DNA from 3 places in the Neorhizobium sp. 2083 genome. Region 1 is predicted to be linked to each of the others. Evidence: predicted binding sites of a transcription regulator. Region 1 holds the regulator's gene; each other region holds the start of a gene.
The links. The regulator LexA, encoded in region 1, represses DNA repair genes until DNA is damaged. The targets are predictions, from matches to a motif close to TGTTCNNNNTGTGTTCNG.
Positions count from the first base shown of each region.

Region 1 (5,844 bases):
CCGTAAAGCAGCAGGTAGCAGGTCTCCAGGAAGTCGCCATGCTCGGCGAGCTGTTCGATCGGATAGCCGCGATGCAGCAGGATGCCCGCGTCACCGTCGATATAGGTGATCTTGGATTCGCAAGATGCCGTCGAGGTGAAGCCGGGGTCGTAGGTGAAGGTGCCGGTGTGCTTGTAGAGAGCGCCGATATCGACCACGTCAGGACCGATAGTGCCGGACTTGACCGGCAGGTCGACTTTCTTGTCACCGATTACCAGATTTGCGCTTGTATCCGTCATGCTGATCCTCCAACCTTTTGGCGGCATGGCGCCCTAAAAGCGCCACAAGAATTAAGCGTCCACCGTTTAGCTATATGATCCGAAAGCTGATGCCAAGCTGTCGTGACGGCATTTTGTGCAGCGCGAAAAATTATTGGGCAACGGCTTTTGCTTGGATGTCCAACTTTCTGGTGCAGGCCTTGTTCGACCTGTGAAATTCCCGATGTTTAACCGCCAGTTGACGGCGGCGGAGGAAACGCGCAGGTTGCATTGCCGCGTGTTTGGCGGGTGGGCGGACAGAGCGTTTCATGCAGGAGGAAGATGCATTTCCGACGCGTGCCGAGGCAGGGAGACTGACATCCCGGCCGCCGGATTCCCGCCTGCACCGAAGCCCGCCCGACTCGGCCAAGCTCCGGGATCTGTCCAGGCTTTTTCCGGCCGTCGAACATCTGCCCGTGGTCCGGACGCAAGACAGGACCTTTCGCCGCTCGGGCGACCGCCTCGCTCGGCTGCTGCGCCGCCTGCCGGTCATGCTGCAGGAGGAGACGGACTATGGACATGGCTTCCTCTTTCTGCCCGTGCTCGTCGGGGCGGGGGCCACCTGCTGGTTCGTGCTGCCGGAGACCCCGGCTTTCTGGCCATTTTTCCTGCTTTTTTGCGTCTGCACCCTGGGCGCTATCGTGTTGCGGCATCGGCCCGGCCCGAAGCGTCTATTGCCGCTTGGTCTCGCTCTTTTCCTGGGCGGGATGATGCTGGCGCAATTCGAGACCTGGCGTCGGGCTACCGTCATCCTGGACGGGCCGGTGACGACCGAGCTTGCAGGGGTCGTCGAGCGCAGGGAGATCGACAGCCAGGGGCGCTGGCGTTATATGGTCCGCATCGAGCGCACCGCCAATCCGCAGATCAGGCGTCCGCCGGAACGGGTATCGCTGCTGGCAAGGGCCCGTCATGAACCGGCGCAGATCGGCGACACGATCACCGGCCGCGCGCGCATCTCGCCGCCATCCGGGCCGGCTCTGCCCGCCCTCAACGACTTCGCTTTCTCTTCCTATTTCGATGGCATCGGCGGAGTCGGATTTTTCTATGCGGCGCCGAAAAAACAGGCCGCGTTACTCTCGGCCGGGAACTGGATCGCGGACATCGAAAGCCGGCTTTTCGATCTGCGCAGCACGATCGCCACCCGTATTCGCGCGACTGTGCCCGGCGATCCGGGCGCCTTTGCCGCTGCAATCGTGACCGACGAACGCAGGGCGATTTCCAAAGAGACGACGGAAGCGCTGCGGCTCTCTGGGCTTGCCCATATCGTCGCCATTTCAGGGCTCAACATGGCGCTCGCCGCCGGCATTTTCTTCGTTGGCGTCCGCACCGTGCTTTCGGTCTTCACGGGATTCGCGCAGACGTATCCGGTCAAGAAATTCGCCGCCTTCGGCGCCCTGATGATGGTGACCGCCTACTATCTGATCTCCGGTTTCGGCGTTTCGGCCGAACGGGCCTATATCATGATGGCGATCATGCTGGTCGCCGTCCTCTTCGACCGGCCATCGATCAGCCTGCGCAATGTCGCCCTGTCCGCGCTCGTCATCATCGCCATGTCGCCCTCGGAAATATTGGGCCCAAGCTTCCAGATGTCGTTTGCCGCCACCGTCGCCCTGGTCGCCGGCTTCGCCCTCTGGAAACTTCGGGCCGAAGGCCGCGATCCGGAGCCTCTGCCGTTTCGTCACCCTGTGGTGAAGCCTGCGCTGGCATCCTGGAATTTCGTGGCCGGCATTTTCGCGACATCGCTGATCGGCGGCATCTCGACGGCGCTTTTCTCGGTCGAGCATTTTCACCGCATCGCCACCTACGGCCTTGCCGCCAACCTTGCCGCCATGCCGATCATTTCCTTCGTGGTCATGCCGGCCGGGCTCGCCGGCATGCTACTGATGCCTTTCGGCCTCGACGCTCCCTTCATGAAGCTCATGGGCCTTGGTCTGGAAGCGGTGATCGCGATCGCCAGACATGTGGCGGCCTGGGGGGGCGATGTCGGCATCGGCCGCCAGCATCCCTGGTTTCTGACGGTCTCGACGGTGGGATTCCTGCTGCTGACGCTTTTGAGAACGAGGTTGAGAGTGATCGGCCTGCCGCTGATGATCGCTTCCCTGCTGCTCTCGTGGCACGAGCGATCGGCGCCCCTGCCGGATATGCTGGTCTCGGAGGACGGAACGCTGGTGGCGCTTCTGAACGGGGAGACGGTTGCCACCAACCGCACGCGCCCGCCCGACTTCATCTACGATCAATGGAAGAGGGCGCTTCTTATTGGCGATCCGGCAAAGCCGGAAATGTCCCGCTCCAAGGACAAGCCGCCGGACGACAAGTCCACCAGGGCAAAAAACGACGACAAGTCCAACGGCGCAAAAAACAAGGAGCGCCGCGAACTGACCACGCAGCAGATCGAAGCGGCGAAGTCGCGGATGAAACAAGCGCCTCCCGGCCGCTTCACCTGCGAATCCAAGGCCTGGTGCGCTGCAAGCACCGGCGAGGGGATTGTCATTGCCGTCGAAGACGGCCGATATGCCGGGGCCGCCTGCGACGTCGCCAGTCTCGTCATTGCCCCGAGTGCCCGCTTCGACCGATGCCGGTCCGGAGCGCTGATGATCAATGGCAGCACGCTCCGAAAAACCGGCGCGCTGGAGATTTCCCTCAACGGCGCTACCGACTATCGGCGCTGGCAGGTTCGGGCGGCCATGGCGGGCGAGGACCGTCCCTGGAGCAGGCACCGCCACTATGATTGGCGAAGCCAGCGTTTCGACCGGTCCCTGCCGGAGCCAGTCAGGCAGCTGATCAGTGATACCGGCGGATGAGGCCGACGAGCTTGCCCTGGATCTTCACCCGGTCCGGCCCGAAAATGCGGGTCTCATAGGCGGGATTGGCGGCTTCCAGCGCGATCGAGGCGCCGCGGCGGCGAAAACGCTTCAGCGTCGCTTCCTCGTCGTCGACCAGCGCGACGATGATGTCGCCGGGATTGGCGGTATTGCCGTTGCGGATGATCACCGTGTCGCCGTCGAGAATGCCGGCCTCGATCATCGAATCGCCCTTGACCTCAAGCGCATAATGTTCGCCGGAGCCGAGCATCTCGGCCGGCACCGCGATATCATGGGTGTTGTTCTGGATCGCCGAGATTGGCACGCCGGCGGCGATGCGGCCCATGACCGGAACGGTCGTGGCGTTCGACACATCGTCGTTGGCGACAGGTTTCGGAGGGGCGGCGACCGGCTGCGGCTTGCCAAGGCTGCCTTCGATGACGCTCGGCGAGAAGCCGCGTCGCGGCTGCATGCTCGGCGAATAGGCTTCCGGCAGTTTGATGACCTCGAGTGCGCGCGCCCGGTTGGGCAGGCGGCGGATGAAGCCGCGTTCCTCGAGCGCCGTGATCAGCCGGTGGATGCCGGACTTGGAAGCAAGGTCCAGAGCATCCTTCATTTCGTCGAATGACGGCGGGACGCCGGATTCCTTCATGCGTTCGTGAATGAACAGAAGCAATTCCTGTTGTTTGCGCGTGAGCATCTTTTGGCACCCTGAGAGTCGGAAACAAATCCAGAACGGACACTATATGTTCCATATGTGTTCTGCAAGTCCCTAAATTTCTGTGAAGTATGATGATTTTTTCTTCATAGATGCGTGCCAGATATCTGGTCTCACACCACTTGCGCGGCGCGAGCCTGCTGCCAAAGTAGCTTTGCGATTCCAATTCTGGGGGCCCTCGCGTGAACGCAAGACCGATCGATCATCTCGTGCTGCCGGTGGCGGAACTTACCGCTGCGCGCTCCCGGCTCACGGAGCTTGGTTTTACAGTTGCGCCGGACGCTTTTCATCCTTTCGGCACGGCCAATGCTTGCGTGTTCTTCTCCGATGGGACCTACCTGGAGCCGCTGGCGCTTGCCAACCGGCGCCATGCGGGTGTCGCGGCAAAGCGCGGCAATGTCTTCACGGCCCGCGATCTCGCTTTCCGCAATGCCCGCAACCGGCAGGGTTTTTCCGCGCTCGTGGTCGCCACCCGCGACGCGATGGCCGATCATGCGCGTTTCAAGATGCGCGGCATTTCGGCAGGCGAGGTGCTGGAGTTTTCGCGCGGCATGACGCTGCCTGACGGTTCGGAAACGGAAGCGAGCTTTCGGCTGGCGTTTGCCGGCGATGACCGTGCACCCGATTTCCTGCTGTTTTCCTGCCAGCGCATCAATCCGCTGCCCGCCAATCGCGGCGAACTGGAGCGGCACGCCAATACGGTCACGGGCCTCAGCGAAATCATCCTGTCGGCCTCGGTGCCGTCCGATTTCGCCCCGCTTGTCGAACAGGTGCTGCTGACGAAGGCAGCGCCGGAGGCGGCACCGCTCGAGCTTGCCGCGGCCAATGCCCGCATCCGCATCCTTGATGATCAGGAACTCCAGGCGGAATTTGCGCTTCCGTCTATGCCCGGCGCCGAAGGGCTGCGCGGCCGGGCGATCATCTTCAAGACGGCCGATCTTGCCGTGACAGAGATCACCCTTGCTGCTAATGACGTCGCATTCGTCCGCCGGGAGGGCCGCGTTCTCGTCTCGGCGGCACCCGGCCAGGGTGTTTTGTTCGGCTTCGAGGAATAGGTTCATGGACGTTACCGCAAATCCCAGCGTCTCCGTCGGCGAAGGAGACGGCAAGGTGGTTTTCGCGCAGGACGCAAAACTGTCGCTGATCGCCGGCGCCTGCGAGATGGAAAGCCGCGATCATGCCTTCATGGTCGCCGGCACCCTCAAGGAGCTTTGCAACAAGCTCGGCATGGGGCTCGTCTACAAGACCTCCTTCGACAAGGCGAACCGCTCGTCACTGTCGAGCAAGCGCGGCCTCGGCCTGGAAAAGGGCCTGGAAGTCTTCGCCGACCTCAAGAAGGAACTCGGCATTCCGGTGCTGACCGATATCCATTCGGAAGAGCAATGCGCTCTGGTTGCCGAAGTCGTCGATGTCCTGCAGATCCCGGCCTTCCTGTCCCGCCAGACGGACCTCCTTGTCGCCGCCGCCAGGACCGGTCGAGTCATCAACGTCAAAAAGGGCCAGTTTCTGGCGCCCTGGGACATGAAGAATGTTCTCGGCAAGCTGAACCAGAGCGGAAATCCGAACATCCTGCTCTGCGAGCGCGGTGCCTCCTTCGGTTACAACACGCTCGTCTCCGACATGCGCTCGCTACCGATCATGGCGGCCATGGGCGCGCCGGTCATCTTCGATGCCACCCATTCCGTGCAGCAGCCTGGCGGCCAGGGCACGACCTCGGGCGGCGAGCGCCAGTTCGTCGAGACGCTGGCCCGTGCGGCAGTCGCGGTCGGCGTCGCCGGGGTTTTCATCGAGACCCACCAGGATCCCGACAACGCTCCCTGCGACGGCCCCAACATGGTTTATCTGAAGGACATGCCGCGGCTTCTTGAAAAGCTGCTCGCGCTCGACGCCGTCGCCAAGGCCGCCTGAGCCCGACCGAAAAGGCGGGAAAACCGCCTCGATTGTAATTTTCGTGTCATTGATTATGAGACATTTTCAGTGACCTCATGACGCCTGAAACCGACGTCCAAACCCAGGGAGAGACCCTTGA
Region 1 is NZ_JAVDTC010000005.1:274,787-280,630, reverse strand. Features, by position in the region: gene gltA (citrate synthase) at 1-278, opposite strand, end outside; gene J2X76_RS20620 (ComEC/Rec2 family competence protein) at 566-3,097, shown strand; gene lexA (transcriptional repressor LexA) at 3,078-3,797, opposite strand; gene J2X76_RS20610 (VOC family protein) at 3,998-4,870, shown strand; gene kdsA (3-deoxy-8-phosphooctulonate synthase) at 4,875-5,723, shown strand; gene eno (phosphopyruvate hydratase) at 5,841-5,844, shown strand, end outside.

Region 2 (5,844 bases), on a different contig from region 1:
TCGCCTATCGCGACATGGACGCCTCGCCGCTCGGGTTCGAGAAAGGCCGCACGCCCTTCCTCGACCATCCGGCTGTCATGCCGCTGCCCTTGCGCATTCCCGGCGTCAGGCAAGCGTCGCTCTCGACCGGCGGCAATATCGTTTCCGGCGCGGCCTATGATCTTGTGAGCGCCGACATGGTCGATATGGAGACGTTTGCAGTGCTGCGCTGCTGCCAGCTTTTCGATCTGCCGCTGATCGGCCTGCGCGGCATTTCCGACGGCAAGGAAGAGCTGAAGCATGTCGGCGACTGGACCGAATATCTTCATGTGATCGACCGGAAGCTGGCGGATGCGGTCGATGCTCTGTTCGAGGGGCTGGAGGATGGCGAGATCGCGCTCTGAGCGCATGATTTTCGCCTTATTCCCCGTTGCCAGAAAGGGGAAGTTTCTTTAAAGGCTCGGCATGACCCAGATAGCTCATCCCGACAGCATTCTCATCATCGATTTCGGCAGCCAGGTGACGCAGCTCATCGCGCGCCGCATCCGTGAAGCCGGCGTATACTGCGAAATCCACCCCTTCCAGAACGCGGCCGCTGCGTTCGAGAAACTTCATCCCAAGGGCGTGATCTTTTCCGGCGGCCCGGCATCGGTGACCACCGAAGGCAGCCCCCGCGCACCGCAGGCAGTATTCGACAGCGGCGTCCCGATCCTCGGCATCTGCTACGGGCAACAGACGCTCGCGACCCAGCTCGGCGGTGTCGTCGAAGGCGGACACGCAGCTGAATTCGGCCGTGCCGACGTGGAGATCAAGGCAAGGAGCCCGCTGTTCGAGGGGTTCTGGGAAGTCGGCGGCCGGTATCCGGTCTGGATGAGCCACGGCGACCGGGTCACCAAGCTTCCTGAAGGTTTCGAGGTCATCGCGACGTCCGAGAACGCACCTTTCGCGATCGCTGCCGACGAGAGCCGTCACTACTATACGACCATGTTCCACCCGGAAGTGGTGCATACGCCCGACGGCGCCAAGCTGCTCTCCAATTTCGTGCACAAGATCGTCGGCCTGAAGTCCGACTGGACGATGTCCGCCTATCGTGCCGAGATGATCCGCAAGATCCGCGAGCAGGTCGGCAAGGAACGGGTGATCTGCGGCCTGTCCGGCGGCGTCGATTCCTCCGTCGCGGCCGTGCTGATCCACGAGGCGGTCGGCGACCAGCTGACCTGCATCTATGTCGATCACGGCCTGATGCGGATGGGCGAAACCGAGCAGGTCGTCGGCATGTTCCGCGACCACTACAACATCCCGCTCGTGCATGTGGATGCGTCCGATCTGTTCCTTGGTCAGCTTGAGGGCGTTTCCGACCCCGAAGTGAAGCGCAAGACGATCGGCCGGCTGTTCATCGAGGTATTCGAGGCGGAAGCCGCCAAGATCGCCGCGGACGGCAAGGGTTCTCCGGCCTTCCTCGCGCAGGGCACGCTTTATCCGGATGTGATCGAAAGCGTCTCCTTCTCCGGCGGACCTTCGGTCACCATCAAGAGCCACCACAATGTCGGCGGTCTGCCCGAGCGGATGAACATGAAGCTCGTCGAGCCGCTGCGCGAACTCTTCAAGGACGAAGTGCGCGCGCTCGGCCGCGAACTCGGCCTGCCGGACAGCTTCATCGGCCGCCATCCCTTCCCGGGTCCGGGACTTGCGATCCGCTGCCCCGGCGGCGTCACCCGCGAAAAGCTCGACATCCTGCGCAAGGCGGATGCGATCTATCTCGACGAAATCCGCAAGGCCGGTCTCTACGATACGATCTGGCAGGCCTTCGCCGTGCTCCTGCCGGTGCAGACCGTCGGCGTCATGGGCGACTACCGCACCTACGATTTCGTCTGCGCGCTGCGCGCCGTCACCTCGGTCGATGGCATGACGGCGGATTTCTATCCCTACGACATGAACTTCCTCGGCCGGACCGCGACCCGCATCATCAACGAAGTCCGCGGCATCAACCGCGTCGTCTACGATGTGACCTCGAAGCCGCCCGGCACGATCGAGTGGGAATAACCAAGCGCTTCCGGCGGCCGCAGTTTCCCTGCGACCGCCGAACCTCTGGTCACTACGGGATTCCCACCCATGCTCCGCAGCCTCTACAACTGGACGATGGCGCTCAGCGCCCGCAAATCCGCGGCGGTATGGCTTGCCGTGATCGCCTTCGTCGAAAGCTCGGTCTTCCTGGTGCCGGCCGACGTGTTGTTCCTGCCGATGGCGCTCGCCCGGCCGCAGCGCGCCTGGCGTTATGCGCTGATAGCCACCGTCTTTTCCGTGCTCGGCGGCATCGCCGGATGGGGCATCGGGTATTTCGCCTTCGATGCGCTTGCGGAACCGATCCTGCGTTTCTGGGGCAAGCTCGATACTTTCAACGAACTCAAGGCCGGCATCACCTATGAAACGGTCGTGCTGCTGCTGGTCACGTCAGGTTTTGCGCATCTGCCGCCGATCAAGGTGGTGACGATCCTGTCCGGCGTGGCGCATGTCAATCTCGGCCTGTTCGTCATATCGGCGATCGTCACCCGCGGGGCGCGGTTCTTCCTGCTCGCCTGGCTGCTGCGCCGATATGGCGAGGACATCCGCCATTTCATCGAAAAGCGGCTGGGGCTCATCACCATGGCAGTGGCGGCGCTGCTGATCGTCGCCTATGTCGCCTATAAATTCCTGACATACTGAGCGGATCAGAACCCGAGCGATTGCTGCGCAGGCTCGGGCGGCGTCAGGCGCACGCCCTCGAGTTCCAGCATGCGGGCCTTGGACGTGGATCCGCCGGGCGCTGAAAAGCCGCCGATCTTGCCGCCGGCGGCGAGCACGCGGTGGCAGGGAATGATCAGCGCCACGGGGTTCTTCGCCATCGCCTGACCGACATCCCGGGCGGCCTCGGGACCGGCGCCAAGCTCCCTGGCGATCGCGCCATAGGTCGTCGTGTGCCCCCATCCGATCCGGCGGGCGGCGGCGTAGATCCGCCTGAAGAATTCATCCTGGCCTTCAAGGTCGAGCTTCACCTTCGAGAAATCGACCTCCTCGCCGGCAAAATAACGCTTCACGACGTCCACGGCTTGGCGCACCTCGGCAGATGGAGCGCCGGGCTCGGCCTCCGGCAGCCGGCGCAGCAACAGCTTTTCGGTCGAATCCGCGCTCCTGGTCGGCAGCTGGAAACGGGTGATTCCGACATCATTCCAGGCTATGCCGCAGAAGCCGCCCGGAGTTTCGAAAATCAGGTATTGATGCGTTGTCATGAGGAAACCTCCGCATTTGGATCGACTATAGAATCGGGCCTCGGCTTCAAGGATTCAACCCGTTTCTTGCCGCAATGAGCGCTGCTCTCTCAGAACTGTTGGCCGACGTCGCCGTCCATCGCTTCTTTGACCAAGCTATCCCTTGAAATCGTTAGAGAATTCACTTTCGGATTAACCATGATATCAATTGTTCCGCGTTTGTTCTTTACACATGTTCGCAGTGCCGCTAGGCTTCATTCAACGGCATGAGGTCGCATTACTATGACGGTAGCAAGATGAGCTTGCGCAAGCACGCCGGCCAGCCTTCGCTCCCCTTTGGCGAAGGCTGGCTTCCCACACCGGCCCGGCCTGTTCGCTCAAAGAGCAAGCTGATGTTCGTGCTGAAGCCGTCCACCCCTATGGGTCTGATCATGCACGGCGACGCCATGCATCACGCGGCGAACCAGAATACCCGCGATGCCTATCCCGCCCATCTTCTGCATATGAGCCTGCTGTGCATGGAACAGTTCGACGAACCGCCCATGGCACTGATCGAGGCAACCAGAATGGTCGCGGCCACTCTCCATGCGAGGCCGGTTCCGGTCACACTCGACAGCAGCGGCCTGTTTGGAGGCAAGCGGCATCTCGCCCTTTACCGAGCCAAAGGCAATCCGGTGGTGAACCAGTTCGCGCAGATGCTGCGGAGCGCCCTTTCCCGCCATAATTTGCCGAGCTACCGGATGGCCGATGCAACTCCGCACGTGACGCTGATCTACGGCTGCGGGCGCATAGAAACCATGCCCGTCGAACGGAACTACGCATGGATCGCGGGGGAATTCATGCTGGTCTATAGCCATTATGGCGAGACGCGGCACGAGGAATTCGGGAGATGGAGCTTCGATCCGAACGCCCCTGCCTATCCGGCGCTGCCGCAACAGCTCCGCATGCCGATCTGACCGAAAAGAACTTCAGACCTTGATCGCGAGACGCAGCCCGCCCCAGTGACGCCCGTTGACGGTGATCGGAGCGGAAATATCCTTCATCAGCACGAACTGGCCGCCGCCCATGTCGCGGCGGTAGGTCTGCAGCAGGAAGGGTTCCTTGTTGCGGCCCGCCGCGAGGCCTACGCGGTCGTTGAAGATACGCCGGTTGCGGCAGTTGGCCGTGTTCCATGTCACGTCGCCCGGACGCTGGCGCTGCGAGAACTTTCGGTTGTGGGTGGGCAGGTAGCCATTCTCGTCGACGGCAGCGCAGAAAGCGACCCGAGCGTCGCTTTCTGCGGCGCGTTCCTGGATCGGCGGCAGGACGTTGTCGGTGAATTCCGTAAAGCGCGTCATGTACTGGACGGGATCGCTGCCCGGGATCGGAGCGTATTGCCGGTCGAACAATGCGCCAAGGTCGATGCGGCCGGATTTCACGCCTGCCTCGAAGGCCGACGAAACCTCTGCGGCATAGGCCATCACCGCACTGATATAGGGACTGTCCGGGGTCTCGATGCCGGCACTCGCCGTCGTCTGGATCATCCGCTCGGAAATCGTCACGACCTCGCCGACACGGGACGAGGTCTGCTGCAGCTGGTCGTTGGATTTCAGGATCGCGGTTGCCGCGGATGCGATTGAAGAGGCGAACTCGCCGCATTGCCGGTCGACGGTTTCGGTCGTCCCGGCAAGCGAGGACGCGTTGTCGAGGATCTGGGTCATGACGCCTTCGACGCCCTTGAATGAACCCTGGACCTTCATCGCGGTCGTCTTGACCCCCTCGGCCGAATGGCTGGCACCTTCACCGGCCTTCACCAGCCGGTCGATGCGGCTGTTGAGCTGATCGAGCGTGGCCTGGATCGAACTGGTGGTCTGGGACGTCTGCAACGACAGGGCCCGCACTTCCGCGGCGACCACGGCAAAGCCCTTGCCCGCCTCACCGGCACGCGCCGCTTCGATCGCGGCGTTGAGGGCCAGAAGGTTGGTCTGCCGCGCGATCATGCCGATCGCGTCCGCCAAACGTCCCACGTCGCCAAGCGCCGTGGAGAACAGCTTGATCTCGGCGCCGATTTCCTGTGACGCATGCACCATGTTGTCGATCGCGGTGATCGAGCCGGAAAGCTGCTCCGCCTGCTCGCCGAGCACCTTGCGCGCGTTCGCCGTCAGCTTGTCGGATTCCTGAAGGGAGCGGGCAACGTGGCCGTTGGCGTCCGCAATCGACTGAGCGGACTGGGTAAGACGGCCCAGCAGTGTTGCATGTGCAGAGGACTGCGACGCGGTATCCTGGATGGCACCGGCAATATCAACCAGATGCAGGCCAAGCGCCGAAGCCTCGCTCGCCAGCTTGGCGACGGAATGCTTCAGCACTTCGCCGTCGACAGGCACAGGCCCCGACGGCGCTTCTTCCTTGATGACCAGCGCAACCAAATCCACACCTCCCGGAATATTAGGAGACTATAGGATAGCCATGGTTAACGGTCAGTTTACGCGAGTATCCCGCGAAGACTTATACTTAAGGCTGAGATAGCCACCCGATCCCGGCCGGGTAAGGCCGGGAAAAACAAATCAGCCCAGACGATCGAAAGCTTTGGGATCGATACCCAGCGTGTTCAGATCGCGGTGGCTCGGACGACGATGGTTTT
Region 2 is NZ_JAVDTC010000001.1:1,178,450-1,184,293, forward strand. Features, by position in the region: gene J2X76_RS06065 (5'-methylthioadenosine/S-adenosylhomocysteine nucleosidase) at 1-383, shown strand, start outside; gene guaA (glutamine-hydrolyzing GMP synthase) at 445-2,022, shown strand; gene J2X76_RS06075 (YqaA family protein) at 2,092-2,682, shown strand; gene J2X76_RS06080 (methylated-DNA--[protein]-cysteine S-methyltransferase) at 2,688-3,245, opposite strand; gene J2X76_RS06085 (2'-5' RNA ligase family protein) at 3,521-4,180, shown strand; gene J2X76_RS06090 (methyl-accepting chemotaxis protein) at 4,193-5,629, opposite strand; gene J2X76_RS06095 (hypothetical protein) at 5,768-5,844, opposite strand, start outside.
Region 2: a site for LexA is predicted at 3,434-3,451, ahead of J2X76_RS06085 (2'-5' RNA ligase family protein). Genes of this name have one in related genera too.

Region 3 (5,844 bases), on a different contig from region 1:
CGGTTTTCTGGTGCATATGCTGCGGGGCAACGAGGCCGTCGCGGAGGCCGAGATCGTCTGGATAACCTGCGATCCCGAGAGCAAGGAGCCGATCCCGCTTCCAGAAGACCTGCGCGACTGGCTCTACCAGTTCCTGGATTGATAAGAGTCTGTGATCAGGCCCGTTGCGGCAGCAACGGGTACCCGACCATCACGGCGCGCCCCGCAAGTGCCGCGATCATCGCCTTCAGCACATCGCCCGGAATGAAGGAGAGATCGCCGATGAAGGCCGTCGAAAGCCCGGTTCCGGTGACATAGGCGAGGTAGATGACCCCGAGCGCATGGTCGATGACCACGCCGCCGAGCAGCGCCGCGAGGAAAAATCCCGTGATCTGCACGATCCCGGTCTGTGACCGATCGACGAAACGCTCGGAACAATAACCGGTGACGACGGCCGCGAAGAACCAGCCGACGAGATAACCGGCCGTCGGCGAGGCGAAGGTGGCAAGGCCGCCGCGTCCGCCCGACAGCACCGGCAGGCCGATTGCGACGAGCAGCAGGACCAGAAGCACCGCGAAACCGCCGCGCTTGGCGCCGAGGATCACGCCCGCCAGCATGACGCCCAGCGACTGCGCCGTGATCGGCACCGGAATGAACCCGAGCATGATCGGCGGCACGAGACCGAGCGCCACGATAATGGCGGCGAAAAGGGCGGCCAGAACGAGATCACGGGTGGTCATGCGATGCGAATCCTCAGGTCTTTACGTGCCGTTATTTCTGCGCCCGGATGCCGCGTGCGTCAATGGCAGCGGCAATCTCGTCGGCATTTTTGAGCGTCAGGATGATGAGTGGCACGGCAAGCGTCAGCGGTTTCGGCTTGAGACCTCGGGCGCGATGGGCGTCGCGGATGGCCTGGTAGCGGCTGAGGATTTCCGGCACGAAACGGATGACGAGACCGATCGAAAGCCCGATATCGGCGGCCTTGACGACCCCCAGACGTTCGAGCGGCATGGCAAGACGTGTGATCTCGTCGATGAAATCGCCGGTGCTGGTGGTCGCCGTCACGACCGCGGCGAAGAAGGCAAGCGCCGTCAGCCGGGTCGCCGCAACCAGCGCGTCATGAGGGCCGTTGAAAGCGAGCGTGAACAGCGCAACGATCGCGATGGTCATGAGGATCGGCCGCAGCCGCAGCCAGGATTGGCGCCATCCGAGCCGGAGCGAGGCATAGACGAAACCGCCGAGAATGGCCGCGCCTGACAGAACGGCCGGCGAATGGATCAGAAAGAGGACGAGGCTGACAGCCGCGAGGCCGAGAAGTTTCGGGCGCGGCGAAAGCCGGTGCAGAAACGTGTCGCCCTCCACATAGAGCGTTTTCATGCCGCAAGCTCATGGTAGCGGGCGATGACCTTCGCCGGCGCACCGTCATCGGCAAGGCGGCCTTCATGGAAAAGCAGGACCCGGTCGAAGCCGGCGATCAAGCCGAGATCATGGCTGATGACGATGACGTTTTCCTCGAGCCCGTGGATCGTCCGCTCCACGAGGCCCCGGTTCCTGAGGTCGAGCTGGTTGGTCGGCTCGTCCATGATCAGGATATCCGGCCGGGTGACCAGAACCGAGGCGAGCGCCGCCAGCTGCAATTCGCCGCCGGAAAGCTCATGTGCCCGCCGTTCGCCGAGATCGGCGATGCCGAAACGGGCCAGCACGGCCTCCACCGCCTTTTCCGTATCCGCCTTCGGGAGTTTGCGGCTTTTCAGCCCGAGCGCGATATCCTCCTTCAGGATCGGCAGGATGATCTGGTTCTGCGGGTTCTGGAAGATGAACCCTGCCTGGCCGCGCACCTTGTCGCCGTCCTTCACCGTATCGAAACCGTTGACGCTCACCCGGCCCGCGGCGGGCAGGACCAGCCCGTTGATCATCCGCGCGAACGTGGTCTTGCCGGAGCCGTTGAGGCCGATCACGCCGATCCGCCGCTCGGTCAACGACAGCGTCAGCGGATGGACGACGGTGCGTCCCTCGAAACGCGCTTCTGCCTGTTCGAAACGGATATCCAAGCCTGTCCCTCGCTGTTCAGCGGTCTATAGACCGGAAGAAGGGGAAGGGGAATGTAGAACCGAACGTGAACATTGAATCCGGCGCGGCGACATCCTAGTCTACATCCCATGGCGATTCTCATTCCGAACGATCAGGCCCGCAGAATATTCCTCGAACGGCAGCGGCTCTGCGAGCCGCCCGGCCGGGCGCTGAGCAAGGCCGGCCTGCTGCAACTCATAGACGATCTCGGCTTTGTCCAGGTGGATAGTATAGCCACCGTCGAGCGCGCCCATCACATGATCCTGTTTTCGCGCAACCAGACCTACCGGCGCGAGCACCTGACAGCACTTCTGGAAAAGGACGGGGAGCTGTTCGAACACTGGACGCATGACGCCTCGATCATTCCGGCCAGTTTCTTCCGCTACTGGAAACACCGTTTTCGCCGCCGCGAGCCGGTTCTGGCTGAACGCTGGAGGAAATGGCACGGCGAGGGGTTCGACGCCGCCTTCGAGGACACCTTCCGGCACATCGCCGAAAACGGCGCGATCATGTCCCGCGACATGAAGCAGGAGGATCACAAGTCCGGCGGCTGGTGGAACTGGCACCCCAACAAGACGGCGCTCGAATATTACTGGCACACCGGCAAGCTGGCGATCGCCGGGCGCGTCAACTTCCAGAAGATCTACGACCTGATGGAGCGGGTCATTCCGCTGCATCATCACGAGCCGGAAGTCAGCCACGAAGAATTCGTCGACTGGGCCTGCCGCGGCGCCATGTCTCGCCTCGGTTTCGCGACCTCCGGCGAGCTTGCCGCCTTCTTCGATCTGGTTACGCCCGACGAGGCGAAGGACTGGGTGAAGTCCCATCGCGATGAACTCACGGAAGTGCTGATCGAGACCGCCGACGGCAGCCGTCCGCGCCCATCCTTCGCCTTTGACGGTTTTCCGGAAAACCTTGGGCCGATCCTCGAACCGCCCGCCCGGGTGCGCGTCCTCAGCCCCTTCGATCCGTTGCTGCGCAACCGCGACCGCGCCGAGCGGCTGTTCGACTTCTTCTACCGCATCGAGGTTTTCGTGCCGGAGCCGAAGCGGCAATACGGCTATTACGTCTTCCCGCTGCTTGAAGGCGACCGGATGATCGGCCGCATCGACATGAAGGCGGACCGCAAGTCGGGTACGCTGGACGTGAAGAAGCTCTGGCTTGAAAAGGGCGTTCGGGCTTCAGCCGGGCGGTTGGAGAAGCTGGAGGCGGAACTGGTGCGGGTCGGGCGGTTCGCGGGGGTGGACAAGGTGGCCTATCAGGAGGGCTGGCGGGGGGAATAGGTTGTTTGCCTTTGCTTTAAGGCCATCTTTGTGCCCGCGATACCCCCCTCTACCCTGCCGGGCATCTCCCCCTCAAGGGGGGAGATCGGCTAGGGGCGGGCTCACCGTCCTCCGTTGAAGCTCGAAGTTTGCTTCAGGCGAGGCAACGTCCCTTACTCCGTCCTTGGACGATCGTGATGGAGTCGAAAGGGCTGCTCCATCCGATCTCCCCCCTTGAGGGGGAGATGCCCGTCAGGGCAGAGGGGGGTGCCTACGGCACGCCCTCAATTTTGGAATATCCGTGGTAACTCGCGCCCACCTACTGTTTCCACCTGAGGAACACCGTCGCAAGCGGCGGAATGATCAGGGAGATGGAAAATTCCCTGCCATGCGCCGGCTGGCGTTCCGTCCAGGCTTCCGTCTGGCCGAGATTGGCGCCGCCATAAACCCCGGCGTCGGTATTGAGCACCACGTCCCAGCGGCCTTCCCTGGGCACGCCGATCCGATAGCTTTGGCGCGGTACCGGGGTCATGTTGGACAGGACGAGCATGTACGACGAACGGTCCGGCGACGAGCGCAGCATGCCGTAGACCGAGTTCTCAGCATCGTCGGCGACCGCCCATTCGAAGCCTTCATGGTGCAGATCGCCGTATTGCAGCGCGGGTTCCTGCGCATAGAGCGCATTGAGATCGCGGATCAGCCGCTGGACGCCGGCGTGGTCGGGCCTGTCCAGCAGGTCCCAGACGACCGAGCCGTCGTGGTTCCATTCACTCTCCTGCGCCAGTTCGCCACCCATGAACATGAGCTTCTTGCCGGGATGACCCCACATGAAGCCGTAATAGGCGCGCAGGTTGGCAAGCTTCTGCCAATGGTCGCCCGGCATCTTGGCCAGCAGCGAGCCCTTCCCGTGCACCACCTCGTCATGGGAGAGCGGCAGGATGAAGCGTTCGGAATAGGCATAGATCATCCCGAAGCTCATGGCGCCATGGTGGTATTTCCGGTAGACCGGGTCGTCCTGCATGTAATGCAGCGTGTCGTGCATCCAGCCCATGTTCCATTTGAAATCGAAGCCGAGGCCGCCCTCTTCGGTCTTCCTGGTGACCCCCGGCCAGGCGGTCGATTCCTCCGCCGCCGTGAACGCGTGCGGGCAGCGGTCATGGATGATGCTGTTCAGGTGCTTGAAGAATTCGACGGCCTCCAGATTTTCTCGGCCGCCATACTGGTTGGGGATCCATTCGCCCTCGTTGCGGCTGTAGTCGCGATAGAGCATCGAGGCAACGGCATCGACCCGCAGCGCATCGACATGATAGTGCTCCAGCCATTCCAGCGCAGACGCGATCAGGAACCCCTTCACCTCGTTGCGGCCGAGATTGTAGATCAGCGTGTTCCAGTCCTTGTGAAACCCTTCGCGCGGATCGGCATGTTCGTAGAGCGGCGTCCCGTCGAACCTCGCAAGCCCCCAGACGTCGGTCGGAAAATGCGCCGGCACCCAGTCGAGGATGACGCCGATGCCGGCCTGATGGCAGCGATCGATGAAATAGGCGAAATCCTCCGGCGTGCCGTGGCGCCCGGTCGGCGCGAACAGCCCGAGCGGTTGGTAACCCCAGGAACCGCCGAACGGATGCTCCATGATCGGCAGCATCTCGATATGGGTGAAGCCGAGGTTCTGCACATAGGGGATCAGCCGCTGGCTGAGCTCGACCCAGTCGAGATGGCGGTTGCCCTCTTCGGCGATCCGCAGCCACGAGCCGAGATGCACCTCGTAGATCGACATCGCGCCTTCGCGATCCCGCTCGGTGCGTTGCCTGCGCATCCACTCCTCGTCGTTCCAGCGGAACGGTTTCGATGAAGCGACAATCGAGGCCGTGGATGGTGCCGCCTCGCTGGCGCGGGCCACCGGATCGGCCTTCTGCGGCAGCAGGTTGCCGTTGCCGTCGAGCAGTTCGAACTTGTAGCGCTCGCCGTGGGTGAGGCGGGGGATGAAGATTTCCCAGATGCCCGCCTGCGGACGAAGCCGCATCGGATACCGCCGCCCGTCCCAGGAATTGAAATCGCCGACGACGGAGACGCGCCGGGCATTCGGCGCCCAGACGGAAAAGCGTACGCCCTCGATGCCTTCGACCTCCATCGGGATAGCGCCGAGCGTCCGGCCGAGGTCGTAATGGGTGCCCTGACCGATCAGATGCAGGTCGAGATCGCCGAGCAGGAGCGGGAAGCCGTAGGGATCTTCCATTTCCTGTACGGCATCCGGCCAGCGGATCCGGAAGAAATAGGGCGCCGTGCTGCCGGTCACGCCGGCAAAAACCCCGCCTTCATGGATGGTTTCGAGCTCGGCCAGCACCTTGCCGGTATAGGCCTCCACCACTTCGACCGCCAGCGCGCCGGGCAGAAGCGCCCGTACCACCGTGAGATCGCCGTATTGATGTCGTCCGAGGATCGAGAACGGGTCTCCGTGCCGTCCTTCGACAAGGGCAGCGAGGCCCTCGCGGGCGGTGCCGATCATCAGGTCTGCGCGCTCGTATCTCATGAGACA
Region 3 is NZ_JAVDTC010000001.1:661,544-667,387, reverse strand. Features, by position in the region: gene J2X76_RS03560 (thioesterase family protein) at 1-142, shown strand, start outside; gene J2X76_RS03555 (biotin transporter BioY) at 156-719, opposite strand; gene J2X76_RS03550 (energy-coupling factor transporter transmembrane protein EcfT) at 751-1,356, opposite strand; gene J2X76_RS03545 (energy-coupling factor ABC transporter ATP-binding protein) at 1,353-2,030, opposite strand; gene J2X76_RS03540 (winged helix-turn-helix domain-containing protein) at 2,139-3,332, shown strand; gene glgB (1,4-alpha-glucan branching protein GlgB) at 3,631-5,838, opposite strand; gene treS (maltose alpha-D-glucosyltransferase) at 5,835-5,844, opposite strand, start outside.
Region 3: a site for LexA is predicted at 2,085-2,102, ahead of J2X76_RS03545 (energy-coupling factor ABC transporter ATP-binding protein). Genes of this name have one in related genera too.